Regions from separate parts of the Shewanella sp. NKUCC05_KAH genome, predicted to be linked through region 2. Evidence: riboswitches for the same ligand, from Rfam matches in the RefSeq annotation. Region 2 holds a riboswitch; the other holds the start of a gene.
The links. A riboswitch is a leader RNA that binds a small molecule or an ion and turns the genes downstream of it on or off. The one in region 2 is predicted to bind cyclic di-GMP.
Positions count from the first base shown of each region.

Region 1: it holds a riboswitch for cyclic di-GMP, as region 2 does, so the genes downstream of both, gbpA (N-acetylglucosamine-binding protein GbpA) here and KO533_RS10630 (glycosyl hydrolase family 18 protein) in region 2, are expected to answer to the same signal.

Region 1 is NZ_JAHKQZ010000037.1:2,893-11,896, forward strand. Features, by position in the region: gene norW (NADH:flavorubredoxin reductase NorW) at 1-198, opposite strand, end outside; gene norV (anaerobic nitric oxide reductase flavorubredoxin) at 191-1,720, opposite strand; gene norR (nitric oxide reductase transcriptional regulator NorR) at 1,947-3,554, shown strand; gene KO533_RS22185 (TMEM165/GDT1 family protein) at 3,605-4,159, opposite strand; cyclic di-GMP riboswitch class I at 4,570-4,669, shown strand; gene gbpA (N-acetylglucosamine-binding protein GbpA) at 4,793-6,238, shown strand; gene KO533_RS22195 (aromatic amino acid transport family protein) at 6,800-7,975, shown strand; gene KO533_RS22200 (S46 family peptidase) at 8,244-9,004, shown strand, end outside.
Region 2 is NZ_JAHKQZ010000010.1:33,673-42,676, reverse strand. Features, by position in the region: gene KO533_RS10650 (methyl-accepting chemotaxis protein) at 1-194, opposite strand, end outside; gene KO533_RS10645 (HD domain-containing phosphohydrolase) at 726-1,991, shown strand; gene KO533_RS10640 (aminopeptidase P family protein) at 2,165-3,952, opposite strand; gene KO533_RS10635 (ROK family protein) at 4,608-5,393, shown strand; cyclic di-GMP riboswitch class I at 5,768-5,856, shown strand; gene KO533_RS10630 (glycosyl hydrolase family 18 protein) at 5,970-8,576, shown strand; gene KO533_RS10625 (FKBP-type peptidyl-prolyl cis-trans isomerase) at 8,709-9,004, opposite strand, start outside.

The sequences.
Region 1 (9,004 bases), on a different contig from region 2:
TTCAGTCGCGGTCAATTTTATGAGGTCTGACGCCATTTTTTTAAGGCTAAACACATGGCTTAAATCTGGTTTATGGTATTCGTCACCAGAGTCGGCTGTGATAACTGTAATCGGTTGTTCGCGGTTTAAACGTCGCAGTGTTTTGACTAGCTGATATGCCGCGAATCCACTGCCGATAATGACGATTGGCTTAGGCATTAGTCACCTCATTTTTTATGACAGCGAAAACGCTTTTACCTAGGCCACATTCGGGACAGAGGAAGTCTTCGGCCACTTGAGTCCAAGGTGTGCCAGCAATGATATCTTGATTAGGTTCTCCTTTTTCAGGGTCGTAAACCCATTGGCAAACGGTGCAAATCATTGATTGTGTATCATTTAATTCGCACGCTTTTGTTGCAATCGGTGCAGTCATAGGGACGTTATTAGTAGCAGTATTTTCAGCTGTTTGACTGGCCGTGGTGGCTTGGCTAGGTTTTGACATGACTTGATTAATGATAGAGCGACTATTAGCGCTATCGAGGGGACGCAATGCCCATTCTCGCGCGATTCGCTGGCCGTGCTGACGGCATTCTTGCATCGCATCACGATCGGGACGCCATTTGACTTTTAATCCCACTGAAGTTTCGAAACCAGCATCCATCAAACGAGTGTGAATTCTATCGACTGCGCCGCCATTCCAGCCATAACTACCAAAAGCTGCCGCCTTTTTATTGCGAAAACGCAGGCCCGTGATTTCTTCAAGCATGGCGGCAATTTTAGGCATCATCACATTATTCATGGTGGATGAGCCGACTAAAATACCTTTTGACCTAAATGCCTGTGCAAGGATTTCGTTTTTATCATGACGTGCGACGTTATACACTTTTACCGCTACATTGGGGTCAACATCATGGATACCTTGAGCAATACCGTCGGCCATCATGCGAGTATTATTGGACATAGAGTCGTAGAGAATCGTGATGCGGTCTTCTTGATAAGCGTCGGCCCAAGCTAAATATTGGTGAATAATTTGGGCTGGATTATCACGCCACACAATGCCGTGTGAAGTTGCGATCATATCTACAGGTAAATTAAAGCTTAATACTTCGTGAATTTTAGCCGTTACTAGGCTGCTAAAGGGCGTTAAAATGTTTGAGTAGTACCGTAGGCATTGCTCCATTAATTCATTTTGATCAACCTCATCATTGAATAAATGTTCATCGCAATAGTGTTGGCCAAAGGCATCGTTACTGAATAAAACCGCATCTTCGGTGAGGTATGTCATCATGCTATCTGGCCAATGCAACATAGGTGCTTCGATAAATATCAGTTGCTTACCATTGCCTATTGCTAAACTATCACCTGTCTTTACGGTAATGAAATTCCATTCTGGGTGGTGGTGATGTCCTACAATGGAGTCGACCGCATTTTCACTGCAGTAAATTGGTGTGTTAGGAATTTTGGCCATTAATGCAGTCAGGGCGCCTGAGTGGTCTTCCTCTGCATGGTTCATCACAATATAGTCTATGTCGGTTAAATTAATTTCAGCTTCAAGATTTTGTAAGAATTGCTGGCTAAACCGATGATCAACTGTATCAATTAACACGGTTTTTTCTTCACGGATAAGGTAGCTATTGTAGCTTGTGCCTTTAGTTATCTTGTACTCAGTACCATGAAAATCTTGCACTTCCCAATCGCGTTGACCCACCCAGTGGATATTGTTTTTTACATGAATAGTCATAAATACACCTGTGATAATTAATAATGAATGCGCTACGTAAATCTTGCTTATTTAGTTAAATCTCTTATTGCACTCACCATGCCAATATTTTAAGGTTTTGATTTTTATTGGTATTAGCGTATTTCAACATTTTAAATCACTTGCTGATGTCATAATGACAATTTGATATTAGTCAAATTGACATTACACTGTTGTCAATATGACTTTATTTGACTGTGGATGTGCTATGAGTGCCCATGCTGATTTAACTCAGTTAGCCTTAGATTTAACTGTCGGCGTGTCGACGCAAGACAGATTTGAGCGTTTGTTGGCAGTGGTCAGGCGGCGTGTCAATTGTGATGCTGCGGCATTATTGGCATTTCGGGAGCAGCAATTTGTCCCCTTGGCGATAGATGGGCTCTTTGCCGAAGTGTTAGGGCGGCGCTTTCAAATTAGTGAACATCCGAGATTAGAGGCTATCGCCCGTGCTGGCGATGTGGTTCGTTTCCCGGCCGACAGTGAACTTCCTGATCCGTATGATGGTTTAATTCCACATCATAGTGCGAACTTACATGTACATGCTTGCATTGGTTTACCACTAATCGCGAACGATCGCTTAATTGGGGCGCTCACCATTGATGGTTTCAACCCTCATCAGTTTGATGGTTTTAGTGATAGCGAGTTGCGTGTGATCAGTGCACTGGCCGCAGCCAGTCTTAATACTGCGTTATTGATGCAACAGCTAGAATCCCAAGTTGTTGAAGTTTCCAATGGCACAGAGGTGCTCAATCGTCCTGCTAGTCAGCAGGAGATCATAGGGCAATCCACACAGATCCAATCGCTAAAGCAGCAGATAAGTGCCGTGGCAGGCACTGATTTATCGGTATTAATTACCGGCGAAACTGGCGTGGGTAAGGAGTTAGTGGCCGCGGCGATACATAATCAATCGACCAGAGCCGATAAATCACTTATCTATTTGAACTGCGCTGCATTGCCGGAGTCCGTCGCCGAAAGCGAGTTATTTGGACATGTAAAAGGGGCATTTACGGGGGCAATCAGTCATAGGCAAGGCAAGTTTGAACTCGCTGACAAGGGGACCTTGTTTTTAGATGAAATAGGGGAGCTTCCCTTGGGGCTGCAAGCTAAGTTATTGAGGGTTTTACAATACGGTGAATTACAGCGAGTGGGCAGTGATAAGAGCCTAAAAGTGAATACTCGGATTATTGCTGCCACTAATCGAATTTTGCACCAAGAGGCAACGGAAGGGCGCTTTCGTTTCGATCTTTACCATAGGTTGAGCGTATTTCCTATCCACGTAGCACCATTAAGAGAGCGTGGGCAAGATATTGTCATGCTGACAGGTTTTTTTCTTGAACGTTGTAAAGCGAAGTTAGGACTCACCCATATCAATATCACACCCGCAGCGCAGCAGTTATTAGAGCAATACACATGGCCGGGTAATGTGCGTGAGCTAGAGCATGCGATACACAGGGCTGCGGTGTTGGCGAAAGCCGAGCTAAAAACGACTTACATCAGCTTAAGTAATAAACATTTTCAGCTCGATTCTTTGATGAATCAAGCACACAGAACAGTCGACGAAGATAGGCCATCAGATGCCGCAACGCCAGCCATTGAATTAGCATTTAGGTCTGAGTCGGCCTGTCGTGAGCGACAATCGCAAGATAATTCTAGTGTTATGCTGGGGCTTAAGGCTGCGACTGAGAGATATCAGCGTCAACTTATTCGTCAAGTTTTAGCCGCGAATCAACAAAATTGGGCTGCGTGTGCAAGAATATTGCAAATCGATACAGGTAATTTGCACCGACTTGCAAAACGGTTAGGTTTAAAAGAATAAAATATTGCGTGAAGAGATTTTATTCTGCAGCAAAACCCCTGCCTCGATTCTTAGAAGAACAGTGTTGCTACGCCTAAGAGTGCGAACAATACGGCGCAGCCACGGTGTATCCACAACATAGGCAATTTTTCGGCGCTGAAGTGGCCTGCGATCACTACGGGTACGTTAGCAAGCAGCATGCCTAAGGTTGTGCCTGCAACCACCATAGTTAATGAATCGTATTTTGCGGCTAATACCACAGTTGCGATTTGCGTTTTATCCCCCATTTCGGCGATAAAAAACAGGATAAAGGTGGCGAGAAAGGGGCCCATTTTATAGAAACGGCTCTCTTCTGCATCGACTTTATCGGGGATTAACACCCAAAGAGCGATCGCGAAGAAGGACGCAGCCACTAAATAACGTGCAAGATCTGGGCTTACCCAGTTAATGGCCCATTGACCAATCCAAGCTGCGGCAAAATGGTTAAATAATGTCGACAGTAAAATACCTAAAATAATGGCGGTTTTATTTTTAAATCTTGCGGCGAGGATTAGTGCAAGCAATTGAGTTTTATCACCAATTTCGGCGATAGCAACCGTAAAGGTTGAGGCAAGTAGGGCTTCCAAGTGTGATCCTTTAGGGGTGGTTATGACATAAGCACAATAAACCGTCCACCCCTAGGTGCGGTCATTGTGCTCAGGTCTTGCTGGACAAATCTATGATTTGCTGTGAACACCATGGCATGTTGCCAAGTATGTTGATGTTCACCCTAGATGACGATGGCTCGAAATCCAGTTAGCTACTCCCCCGAAGCGAGGTGGGCATTATACCTAGGTAAGATTTAGTTTCAAGCACGAGTTTATAACAGTAGGTGCTGATAAATGTTTGACGGGTGTCAGAAAAATACCGATCCACATTCTGTAACTTAATGAATATAAATGAATTATTTTTTGACAACGTTGTCTTTTGTTGCTAATTTAGCCAAGTCATTTCTACTTAGTTACATACTGTTAACTCGTAGTGACTCAATGATAACGACTGTATTTGGCAAACTAATTGAAAAGTTAGGACGCAAAGCTTCCGGTCTAAGGTTGTAAATGGATTTTTTAGTGAACTAAGATAGCGGAGTTGCCGCAGAATTCGATTTCTGTGAAAGATAAACGACTGCTGTTTAATGCTGTTGTTTGCCCAAATACCACTTTTATATCTAAGCCTATCATTATGTTTAGGATGATAGGCAATCAATGGAGTGCATTAAAGTGGCAAATCCTACTGTTTTTTCCCCTATTTCTAAATTGAGTTTATTGGCCGCGGCAGTAATGGCGACGAATGCGTTTGTGAGTATCTCTGCGCAGGCGCACGGTTATGTTGTGGCACCTGAATCGCGTTCATATGCCTGTAAAACAGGTAAAAATGCCAATTGTGGTGCGGTGCAATGGGAGCCACAAAGTGTTGAGGGGCCATCGGGTTTTCCTGAATCAGGTCCTGCTGATGGCAAACTGGCGAGTGCTGGCAATGGTGCTTTTTCACCTTTGGATGAACAAAGTCCGAGCCGTTGGGCAAAGACGGATATTAAAGCGGGCTGGAATAAGTTCAGTTGGCAGTTCACAGCAAACCATGTCACCCGTAATTGGCGTTACTATTTAACTCGCCAAGATTGGAACCCAAACCAAGCTTTGAGCCGAGCGAGCTTTGACTTAGCCCCCTTTTGCGTAGTTGATGGTGGTATGGAACAGCCGCCTAAGTTAGTGACCCATGACTGCTACGTGCCAGAAGGTCGCAGTGGTTATCAAGTGATCTTGGCCGTGTGGGAAGTGGGAGATACGACGAATAGTTTCTACAATGCTATCGATGTGAACTTGGGCTCGGGTCCTATTGTGCCGAGTGAATGGCAAGATGTGGGGGATATCAATCCGTCACTCGATCTAAAAGCAGGCGATAAAGTGATGACCCGGGTGTTTGACGCTAATGGTGAGCAAGCGGCTAAGCAAACAGTCATTACCATTAGCGATGCGACTCAAGGTGATAAACAAAATTGGCCTTTCCTATTAGCAAGCGCGATTAATGCCCAGCAGTCCCAGTTAAAAGCGGGACAAAAAAATGCATCGGGTGTGATTGAGCCTGTGTATGGCAAAAACGACATTTTTACAGCGAAAAACTCAGGTATTGAGCGTGTCGAAGTGGGATTTGATTTAGCACCTGCTCCGGGCAACAGCTTAGAAGTCACTTCACTTGCCGACGATTATCAAATTATCGATGGTGCGGCGAAGGTCAGCTTTGATGTGACCAGTAACGCCGAGATGCTAGTGTCAGCGTATTTGTTTAGCCATGATGGCACAGCGTCAGGTTTTGTGAGCCAAACTGTTAACAATACCAGCGCGAGCTTAGTGTTAGACGTCGTTGAGCCTAAAGCTGGGCATTATCATTTGCAGGTAAAAGCTGAGCCTAAACAAGGTGATGTTATTCAGCAGAACTTTGATCTCTTCTTAAAGGATCAAGCTCCTGCACCAGAAGCTGATTTTGTATTCCCAGCAGGCGTGAAAGGTTACGTTGCAGGTACTACAGTGTTACAGCCTAAAAATGGCAAAGTGTATCAATGTAAGCCATTCCCTTATAGCGGCTATTGCGTGCAGTGGTCGGCTTCTGCCACAGGATTTGAGCCAGGTGTTGGCGCTTCTTGGGCTATGGCGTGGACTGAGCTGTAAATTAACTTTTTGAGCTAACCTAGCTTCAAAAAGGTGTCATTGGGCTTAAACATATCCGTGTGTTTAAGCCCTTTTTGTCTGCATCGGATGGAAAAAGACCGGCTTTATTTTGATTCGAGCCTAATACAAGATTACAGGTATTCTCAACAAAGGTAGCGATTTTGTTGGCTTGTATATTTTCGTTTATCACAGCGCTATTAAGTTGTTACCGTACCGTTTGCTACCCTTCTTTGTTCACAACTGGCTTGCCCACTGGGTTTGGCTCTGTTAATGTCCCAAACTATCTATTTAATCGATGCTTATATCGGTACATTAATTTGGGCTATCACAATTGAAAGTCATGCCATTTTTCAATAATCGATTTAGTTAGCCTCAATGGCTACTGGGTTGAAACATTCAAAAGCTATTGGGGCCAATTGATCTGCTAGGTCGAGATCTGATTGGATGCTTTAAGTGATGTGTCGCTTATTTCGATTTAAGACGCAAGGCTTTATCGGTTCAAATCTTACTCAAATAAAATAATAATTAATTATTGAACAGGACTATTGTGTGAATTCAAAAATGTTAGGCTCGATCGCCATCGTTGCCGGGACAGCCATTGGCGCAGGTATGTTAGCGTTACCTTTAGCCACAGCGGCTTTAGGTATTATCCCTGCCTTAGTGTTACTCGTCGTTATTTGGGGCGTGTCCGCCTATACCTCATTACTTATGCTCGAAATTAACTTACGCACTGGCGTGGGGGATAACGTGCATGCTATTACGGGTAAGTTACTGGGTAAAAAAGGTCAAATAATTCAAGGTGCTTCTTTCCTGAGTTTATTATTTGCCTTGACCGCGGCTTATCTCACCGGCGGCTCTTCGTTATTAGTGCTTAAAGCGAAGAACATGTTCGATATCGTGCTCGATAATCAAGTCGCAGTGTTGTTATTCACACTGGTGCTTGGTGGCTTTGCGGCGCTAGGTGTTGCTTGGGTCGATAAAGTTTCACGTTTCCTATTTTCGTTAATGATTCTATTGCTCGTGGTGGTGGTATTATTTTTATTGCCCGAAGTCAGTATTGCTAGCATGGCAACGGGTGCGATTACCGAGTCGATGACCAGCAATTGGATGGCGGCAATTCCCGTGGTGTTTACTTCGTTTGGTTTCCACGTCTGTATCGCCACCTTAGTGCGTTATCTTGATGGCGATGCGGTATCACTGCGTAAGGTGTTGTTAATCGGCTCGACGATCCCACTTGCTTGTTATGTTCTGTGGTTATTGGTGACTTTAGGCACAGTCGGCGGATATGAGGTGAATAGTTTTGAAGGTTCACTACCTTCACTCGTCACGGCATTGCAGGATATTGCTCATACGCCTTGGATCAGCAAATGTATTTCATTATTCGCTGACTTAGCTTTAGTGACCTCATTCCTCGGTGTGACCTTAAGTTTATATGACTTTATCGCCGAATTAACTCGCGCCAAAGAAACGTTTGCCGGCCGTATTCAAACTTGGTTACTGACCTTTATTCCGCCTGTTTTGTGTGCCTTGTATTTGCCTGAAGGCTTTGTGGCGGTACTGGGATTTGCGGCCGTACCATTGGTCGTGATGATCATCTTTTTGCCAATTGTTATGGCACTGCGTCAACGTCAGTCGCAGCTCGGTGGTTATCAAGTGTCTGGTGGATCTGTTGCGTTAGTCATTGCTGGTTTGTTAGGTGCCGTGATTGTGGGGGCCCAGCTATTTGTTGGGATCTAATTCATTGCGATAGGTGGTTTTTTTTAGCGAACGCGTCCGGGTAACTTTGATTAAATGTATTTGCTTTGTAAGCGAGTTTTTCAGAGTCTGTTATAGAGAGTGTCGCATGTGATAAAGTCAGGCCCCGGCCTGACTTTTTGCTTTTTAGGTTTTAAAGCGAGTGATGTTGGGTTTTAGCACAGTTATTTAAAATTAAAACAACGCTATTAAAACGAGAAAATGGCCCAGCTTGCGCGTGGCTTCATTCACATAAAACGGACTTAACACAATGAAAAAATGGTTACTCACAGTTGCCGTGGCCGCTAGTTTTGGCGCACAGGCTGACGAAGGTATGTGGCAGCCCCATCAACTGCCTGCTATGGCTGATGAGCTAAAAGCAAAAGGCCTTGAAATTGATGCAAAATCGATTTCTAAACTCACCGAATTCCCGATGAATGCCGTGATAAGCCTTGGCGGTTGCACTGCATCATTTGTATCGCCAAAGGGCCTAGTCGTGACTAACCATCACTGTGCCTATGGGGCGATTCAATACAACTCCACTCCTGAGAAAAATCTGCTGCAGGATGGTTTTTTAGCTAAGACCTTCGCCGATGAATTACCTGCGACCCCTGGCTCACGTGTCTATGTGACTGAAGATGTCACTAATGTCACTGAGCGAGTTAAAAACGGGCTTGAAGGTAAAGTGGGCAGCGCCTTCTATCAAGGCGTTGAAAGCCAAGAAAAAGCGTTAGTTGCTGAATGTGAAAAAGAAGATGGTTACCGTTGCCAAGTGTATAGCTTTCACGGTGGTCTCGAATATTATCTGGTTAAACAATTGGAAATCCGTGATGTGCGTTTAGTCTATAACCCAGCCGCGAGCGTGGGTAAATACGGCGGCGATGTAGACAACTGGATGTGGCCACGTCACACAGGCGATTTTTCTTTCTACCGTGCTTATGTATCTAAAGCGGGTAAACCCGCAGAATTTAGCAGCGACAACGTGCCATACGAGCCAAAAAGTTTCTTAAAAGTATCGGCTAAAGGCGTGAG
Region 2 (9,004 bases):
ACCATATTGTGGGCACTGCCAATTAATTCTTGATCGCTATAGCCTGAGACTTCGGCAAAACGGGCATTAACGTAAGTGATGATACCGCGAGTATCAGTGGTGGAAATGAGTTCATCTTGTGGTGTTAAGCGGATTTCTTGATCTGATCTCTGTGTATTAACTATTTTATTCGCTGAGGCGTTACTCTGGCTCATTTAGTGTGTCCATTCAGGGCCGATGTGGTTCATTAGGGTTCAGGGCGCGGTGTTAGGCGCGAATTTTCTTGTGCTGACTCTCATCTGAGTAAGCTTGTTATGTGATAAGAGTATCATTTTTGTGTGGGTATAGGAGAGCGGTTTCTCATGGCTGACAGGTGAAAATCAATCGTTCGTCGTATTTATAAGCTATTGCAATATATAAAGTTTTTAAGTAGTGAGAATATGATGTTAAACGAGCGTTTATCCTGTTAAATCGTTAATTCTAGTATTTTGTATAGGGTTATTCTTTTATGTCTTGAGTGGGTATTTGTCATTCATCTTAAATATAAATTATGTTCGATGATATTGGGCTAATGTCGTTGATTCGGCTTGATATCGCAGTATTCATGGAGCGCTTTATTGGCCTTAGTCTATTCTTTAATGGGCAACAAAAGATGGCTTATTTTTCCTTGCTTCAGCGGTGTATCTTGATTTTGCTCTTCTAGTTCATTAGCTCACAGCGGGAATGCTATATAAGAGGAACTTCCCATGGCGATATCACTTAGGCGTGGTGTAACTAAATTAGCCACAGCGTCCTTGGGAACAGCGGCGGCACTGCCACATTGGCGACGTTTGATCTTTGAACGTTTATTTGGCTTTCTAGCGATTCTCTGCGTGCCTGTATATATCACAAGTGTGTATTTATGCGTCATCGCCGATCTCTGGTTTATGGTGGTATTTGATACGCTGGCTTATCTGTTTTTACTGCTTTTACTGTATTTTCCTAAGCTTACTGATAGTACGCGTTTTGGCTGTGGCTGCTTGCTGGGTTTTGCTATCGGCATCGGTTTTTTAATTGCGATTGGCCCTTCGGGAGCTGGTTTTTTCTGGTTATTTATTTTCCCGCCGTTAGTCGGTATTTTTTTAGGAAATCGAGCCAGCTTATATGCCCAGTGTTTGAATGGGCTAAGTTTGATATTGATTGGTTTTGCCTATCATTTTAATTGGCTCAATTGGCCCGAAACCCAAGGTTATAGTGTCGGTATTTGGGCCGTTGTCGTGGTCAATTTTATCGTGACCAATGCTATGTTGACGTTAACCATCACTTATTTATTAGGTAAGTTGGCTGACGCACTCGATTCAACCTTAGCATCACGCCAAGCTACCGTATTAGGCTTAGCTAAACTCGCCGAATACAGAGATAACGAAACGGGCGCGCATTTGCTACGTATGCGGCAGTATTCGAAAATGCTCGCGTCGCAGCGACTACTGGCCGCCAATCCTCCTGCAGAATTGAACGAAGATTATATTCAAGACATTAGTTTGTCGGCCATTTTGCACGATATAGGTAAAGTCGGTATTGCCGATGCGATTTTGCTTAAACCGGGTAAATTAACGCCGCAGGAGTTTGAGCAAATTAAAGCCCATCCTGTGATCGGGGGACAAGTGCTACGCAGTTTGTTGGAATATGCGCCCCAATGTGCTTTTATTCAGATGGGCCGCGATATTGCCTCGGGTCACCATGAAAAGTGGGATGGTAGTGGTTATCCCCTTGGTTTGAAAGGTGAAGATATTCCGCTTTCGGCGAGGATAGTGGCCCTAGTTGATGTTTATGACGCGCTGACTTCTCCCCGATGTTATAAGCGGCCCTTTAGCCATCAAGAGGCTATCGACTTAATTATTGAAGGCAAAGGTCAGCATTTCGACCCTGAATTAGTCGATTGTTTTATTGAAATTCATCAGGACTTTGAAGTGTTGTCTAAAGCATCGCTGGATGATGCTTATCAGCCGATGGCACAACCTACTATGGTTTAGCGATTCATGTTTTTAAGTCGTGTTTTGAAATCATGGTTTTGAAATAAGACGTGGGTTTTAAAACACACAGATAGCGCTAAAAAAACGCCCAATGCTAATTGCCTTGGGCGTTCTATTTTATAGCGCGTAAGTGACTAATATAACGACTTAAATTGCTACTTATCAGCGGAGTGCTAAATTGCTTTAGTCACTTGAGTTAACCAAGCCAATTCATCACCCGACATTAACGGAGAAAGTGTATTGAAGACTTGCTGATGATAAGCATTAAACCAGTCTATTTCCCCTTGCGTTAACAGGCTCTTATCAATAAGGCGCGCATCCATAGGGATCATAGTCAACGCATCGAATTCATACATTTCACGCTCAGCCCCTTTAAGTGCTTCACAGTGCTGAACGACGACGAGGTTTTCTAGGCGAATACCGAAATCGTCGGTGCGGTAGTAACCCGGCTCGTTGGAAAGCACCATGCCGGGCATCAATGCGATACCGTTGACATTTTTACCTATGCGCTGCGGACCTTCGTGCACACTTAAAAAGTGACCCACACCATGGCCTGTACCGTGATCGTAATCAAAACCATGTTGCCATAAATATTGGCGGGCGAAAGTGTCGAGCTGCTGGCCTGAGGTGCCTTTTGGGAAGCGTGCTTGGTCGAGGGCAATATGACCTTTTAGCACCAGCGTAACCATTTTTTTATGCTCATCGGTCACTTTGCCAATCGCAATGGTACGGGTCACATCTGTCGTGCCGTCAATATACTGAGCGCCAGAATCCACTAAGTAGATGCTGTCCATTGTCATCATGGCTGGTGTGCCATTGTTGTGATTGTAATGGCACATAGCGGCATTAGGACCGGCAGCTGAAATCGTGTCGAAACTTGGCTCGCGGTAACGCTCATCTTCTAGGCGAAAGCTTTCCAATTTATCCGCAAGGGTGCCTTCATCGTGCATACGATTGGCTGCCACTTCGGCATCGAGCCATGCAAGGAATCGACTCACGGCGACGCCATCGCGGATATGACAGGCACGCATGCCGGCCAGTTCTGCGGCGTTTTTCTGCGCTTTAGGTAAAGCGACAGGATCGATTCCAGCTATCAATTTTGCTCCTGCCTCACGGGCAATGTTTTGTGCCCAAGCGTTTGCAGAATTCGGATCGGCCAGTAGTTTTACGTCCTGCATGCTGGCGAGTGTATCGGCAAGAGATGCCTCGCCCTTAAAGCTTACGCCAGCACCAACATGCTCCTCAATGCCCTCTGGGAGTTTGCTTAAATCGGTGAAAAGCTGCATATCGCCATTGGCGTGGAGCAGGGCACTGCCGAGTACAACGGGCAGGCGCGGTACATCATTGCCGCGAATGTTGAGTAGCCAGCAGAAAGAATCTAAGGCGGCGATTAAGGCGACATCACCACCGGCTTTTTTTACTAATGCACCAATTTCAATGCGTTTTTGCAGGCTGGTTTTACCAGCACTCTCGTTGTTAAACAAAGTGATAGGAGCGTTCGACGGTGCTGGCCGATTCTGCCAATGCAAATCGATGGGGTTTTGTTCAACTGCAACTAATTCGATTTGGGATTTATTTAAGGTTGCTTTGGCATTTTCATACCAAGCTAAGGTGTGTAAGCGCGCATCGAAGCCAACACGAGACCCCGCTGGTAACGTGTCACATAACCACTCAATTTGTGGTGTATCAGTTAGGCTTTCATAACTGAAAAGTGTGGCATCGACTTGCAAACGAACTTGAACCGTATAGCGGCCATCGGTAAATATTGCGGCTTTATCTTTCAATACGATAGCCATACCCGCCGAACCGGTAAAGTTGGTTGCCCAGTACAAACGTTCGTTATGTGCCGGCACATATTCGCCCAGATATTCGTCGGCACGGGGAATAATAAAAGCATCGAGATTAGCAGATGTTAATTCGTTACGAATAGCACCGAGACGGTTAGCGATTGATTGTGACATAAGGGCTCCAATTAAGACTGGCATGCTATGCGAGTCGGTAGGCGAAGATCGCCTAAGGATGAATGGTTTATACCCAAACAACCTGAAGATGCAGGATTCAGCGGTAATTTAACGCACTTTAGGCAAGGCGGTTATTTGCAGACCTAGTGGGCTAAGTTAAAAATAACCAACGCAGTATAAAGTGCGTTAAAAACCGCCGGGACGGAGCGTCTAGGGCACTTCACTTCCGTGTTGCATCAATTCAAAAGGTAGCCGACATTCTGTCATTGATACGCCTTGAATTGAAGCACCCTAGGCGCTCTGAAACTCGTATCTTCAGGTAGCTTGGGTATATGTTGATTTGAGTTTTAACCGGCTCGGATTATCGCAAGTCTAGCGCGCTAGATGCAAGGGTAGCGAATAAAGGATTTTGTATACAATCGTGAATTTGTGCAGGTAAGACGCTTGAGGTTATGGGGTTTGTTGTTAATTTATTTATGTGATTTTGAGCATGAAAAGTGAATTAAATAAAAGGTTGGTCATGTTTTAATTAGGACTTGTTCCTTACAAATTAGCAACTTAAGTTTTATTCAATCGCTAACATTTGGACCCTATGCTAACATTTGCCATCTCCACTCGGGGTCAGAGTGGGGCACATGTATCAGTGGAGTAAGCGATGCAAATACTAACAATAGATGTGGGCGGTACTAAAGCCCTGTTCGAACTTCAGCTCGCGGGACATACAGAACAATATAAAATCCCCACAGGTGAAGGTTTTAAAATTGAAGAGTTAAATAATCAAATCGCGGCGTTTGAACGTGATTATGATTTACAGCATTACCAACTAGCGATTGCCGTACCTGGACTGGTACAAAATAATCGTTTGGTTTCTTGTAAATCTTTACCTGGACTCAATGGATTGAGCTTCGATACAGTCAAAACCCAAGGTGAGCTTAAGTTTATCTGCAACGATATCGATGCGGGTATGCAAGCGACTTGTGATGCTAAATATGCCTGTGAGTTATTGGTCATGTGCGGCACTGGGATCGGTATGTCTATTGCCTTTAATGGACAAGTCTTTACGGGAGCGACGGGCGTGGCGGGGGAGTTGGGGCCTTGTCGCGTGATGACAGAATCTGGCGAGTTTAGTTTAGAGCAACTGGCCAGTGGCGATTCAGTGCGCAGCCGCAAAATCTCCACTCAGGATGATTTATATCGCGCTGGCAGTTATCTCGGCATGGGATTAGCGTGGGCGGTTAATTTATTTAATCCCAATCGAATTTGGCTCGCTGGCGGTATGATGAATAGCGCTCCTTACTACAAAGGCTGTCTCGAAAGCTTAAAGCAAATGGCATTAAGCGCGCCCTTAGCTGAGATGAAAATCAATCGTGTCGATGATATGGAGACCTTGGTTTGCCGCGGTTTATCTGTGATGCTCGCAAGGGACTATCCTCGTGCATAAGGATCATAAATAACCCCGTGCATAAGGATCATAAATGCCCCGCGCATAAGGATCATCATGTTGCTCGACAATGGTTTGCGCCATGAATGTTTAGTGATTGAGTTTTAGCTGCATAAGCGACGTAAATTGTGAAATATAAAGCAGGACTTATGATGCCTTTGGCATATCGAGTCCTGTTTTTTTATTCTTAAAGTATTCAGATGATCCTCATTACCCAAAGTAAATATTAGCGATAGTTTAATTTGCATAATTCCTTTCTTATCAGATGACTAGTTCTATTTACGATTTTAGCCAATAACACAGTTGATAATATTTTGTTGCAATTTTATTGCGCTTACGCTTATGCTGATATTTGCAATGACAACGTTGTCATTGTGTGTAAAAGGCAAACCAGTTGAAAAACTGGGACGCAAAGCCTCCGGTCTAAGGGTTCGTCTGTACCTATGATAGCGGGGATACCACAGGTTTTTCTTCGTGCAGTTGTCAGTCGTTTTGCATGGTTTTAAGAGAGTGCTGTTTCCTGTCTACGCTTTGTTTGCCTTATTGATTCATATAAAAATTCAATAGGGATATCTCATGTTCAAGACTCAAATTTCAACATCAGCCTTGCTAGTGGCATCAGCGCTGGCATCTACCATCAGTGCCAGCGTTTTTGCAGCGGCGCCCGGTAAACCGACTTTAGGTTGGGGCGAAACTAAGTTCGCTATTATTGAAGTGAATCAAGCGGCTACCGCTTACAATCAATTAGTTACGGTGAAAGATGCCGCCGATGTCTCCGTCAGTTGGAACCTTTGGAGTGGCGATGTGGGCAATAAAGCCCAAGTGTTACTCAACGGCAATGTAGTTTGGGAAGGCCCATCTGGCGCGTCGGGAACTGCTAACTTTAAGGTGAACAAGGGCGGCCGTTATCAGATGCAAGTACAACTGTGTAACAGCGATGGCTGTACGGCGAGCGATGCTAAACAAATCCTCGTGGCTGATACCGACGGCAGCCATTTAGTGCCACTCAATGCTCCCCTAAAAGAAAACAACCGTCCCTATGCTAATAAATCAGGCAAAGTGGTGGGAGGTTACTTTGTCGAATGGGGCGTATACGGTCGTAAATTCCCGGTCGATAAGATACCTGCGCAAAACTTAACCCATATTTTATATGGCTTTACCCCAATTTGTGGTGGTGATGGCATCAATGATAGCTTGAAAGAAATCGAAGGCAGTTTCGAAGCGTTGCAACGTGCCTGTAGTGGTCGTGGTGATTTTAAAGTTGCGATTCACGATCCTTGGGCGGCGATTCAAATACCGCAGGCGGGAGTGAGTGAGCATTCAGATCCTTACAAAGGTAACTTTGGTCAATTGATGGCACTTAAGCAAGCACATCCAGATTTGAAGATTTTACCTTCGGTCGGTGGTTGGACCCTCTCGGATCCCTTCTTTTTCTTCGGTGATAAAACCAAGCGCGATATCTTTGTCGCTTCGGTGAAAGAGTTTCTACAGACATGGAAATTCTTCGATGGCGTGGATATCGACTGGGAATTTCCAGGGGGGAATGGCGCTAACCCAAATTTAGGTAATGCCAATGACGGTGAAACCTATGTGACTCTGATGCGTGAACTGCGGGCGATGCTTGATGAACTAAGCGCCGAAACGGGTCGTACCTATGAGCTGACCTCTGCTATTAGTGCTGGTGACGATAAAATTCAAAAAGTCGATTATCAGGCTGCTCAGCAGTACATGGATTACATCTTCTTGATGAGTTACGACTTTAATGGTGGTTGGACTAATACTGAACTCGGCCATCAAACCAATCTGTATGAAGCGAGTTGGGATCCCAATACCCGTTACACCACAGCTAATGGCGTTAATGCGCTGTTAGGCCAAGGTGTGACCCCAGGGAAAATTGTGGTCGGTGCCGCTATGTATGGCCGCGGCTGGACAGGTGTGAATGGCTACAGTGGTAATAATCCTTTCACAGGGACGGCAACGGGCAAAGTGAAAGGTACTTGGGAAGCTGGTGTGGTGGATTATCGTCAGATAGTGAATGACTACATGGGAAGCGGTTGGACTTACAGTTACGACGAAACAGCCGAGGCGCCATCTTTGTTCAAGGCATCTACTGGCGATTTAATCACTTTCGATGATGCTCGTTCAGTTAAAGCCAAGGGGCAATATGTGCTTTCTAATCAACTTGGTGGGCTTTTTGCGTGGGAACTTGATGCCGATAATGGTGACATTCTGAATGCCATGCACGAAGGTTTAGGTCATGGTGAAGGCACCACTCCGCCAGTGAATAAAGCGCCCATTGCCAATGCTGGCGCGGATGTGAATGTCACCGGTCCCGCCGATGTGACGCTCAATGGTAGCGGTTCGCGCGATCCTGAAAACGCTGCTTTAAGCTATCTCTGGACTCAAGTCTCTGGGCCAAGTGTTGCCATCGCGAATGCGGATATGGCGAATGCGACTATTCAACTGGGAGCAACCCAAACCGATGTCGCCTATGGTTTTAGCCTTAAAGTCACCGATCCTGAAGGGTTATCTGCCACAGATTCAGTGACAGTAACCAACAAGGCTGATACACCGAACCAAGCACCTGTGGTGAGTGTGGCTGCCACTGCAACAGTGGAAGCGGGTAAAGCTGTCAGTATAGTAGCGAGTGCCTCCGATGCAGACGGTGATGCCTTAACCTACGCTTGGACTGTGCCCGCAGGCGTGTCGGCAACCGGGCAAAATAGTGCCACGTTAGTCGTTACTGGCCCCAATGTTACCGAAGCGACCCTCTATGGTTTGAGCGTGCTGGTTTCCGATGGTGCCTTAGATGCAAGTGCATCGACGAATCTGACTGTGACGCCAAAAGTGGTAGGTGGTGGGTGCGATGCAACCGATCCTAATGCCGGTAACTATCCTGCTTGGCAAACCAGTGTGGTGTATAACACGGGCGATACTGTGAGTCATAGTCAGTTGGTATGGAAAGCAAAGTATTGGACGCAGGGTAATACGCCATCTCGCACCGCAGACCAATGGCAGCTACTCAGCCAAGTTGATCTCGGTTGGGATGCGGGTGTGGTGTATAACGGCGGTCAAACCACCAGCTATAACGGTCGTGTATGGAAGGCGAGCTACTGGACTAAAGGTGATGTACCGGGCGTTGCGGCGGTATGGGTTGATATTGGCGCGGCAACCTGCCAGTAATCATCCAAAATTTTGATATTATTGGTTAAAAAATAAAGCCCTGCGAAGATTCAGGGCTTTTTTCTTTATTAAGCGTTAGGTTTTTTTATGAATACAGCCGAATGCGTTAAGACAGACTCATTGAAGACTGATTTAATCAATCTTAAGCAGTTCCACATCAAATATTAACACAGAACCACCACCAATCTTGCCCGTGCTACGGTTACCGTAGGCGAGTTCACTGGGAATAAAAAACCGCATTTTATCGCCAACAACCATAAGCTGTACGCCCTCGGTCCAACCTTTAATCACCCGATTAAGCGGAAATGCGATGGGTTCGCCGCGATCAACCGAACTGTCAAACACAGTACCGTCAATCAAAGTGCCATGGTAATGCACTGTCACTGTATCGCTGGCTTTAGGATGAACGGTGCCATCGCCCTGAGTTA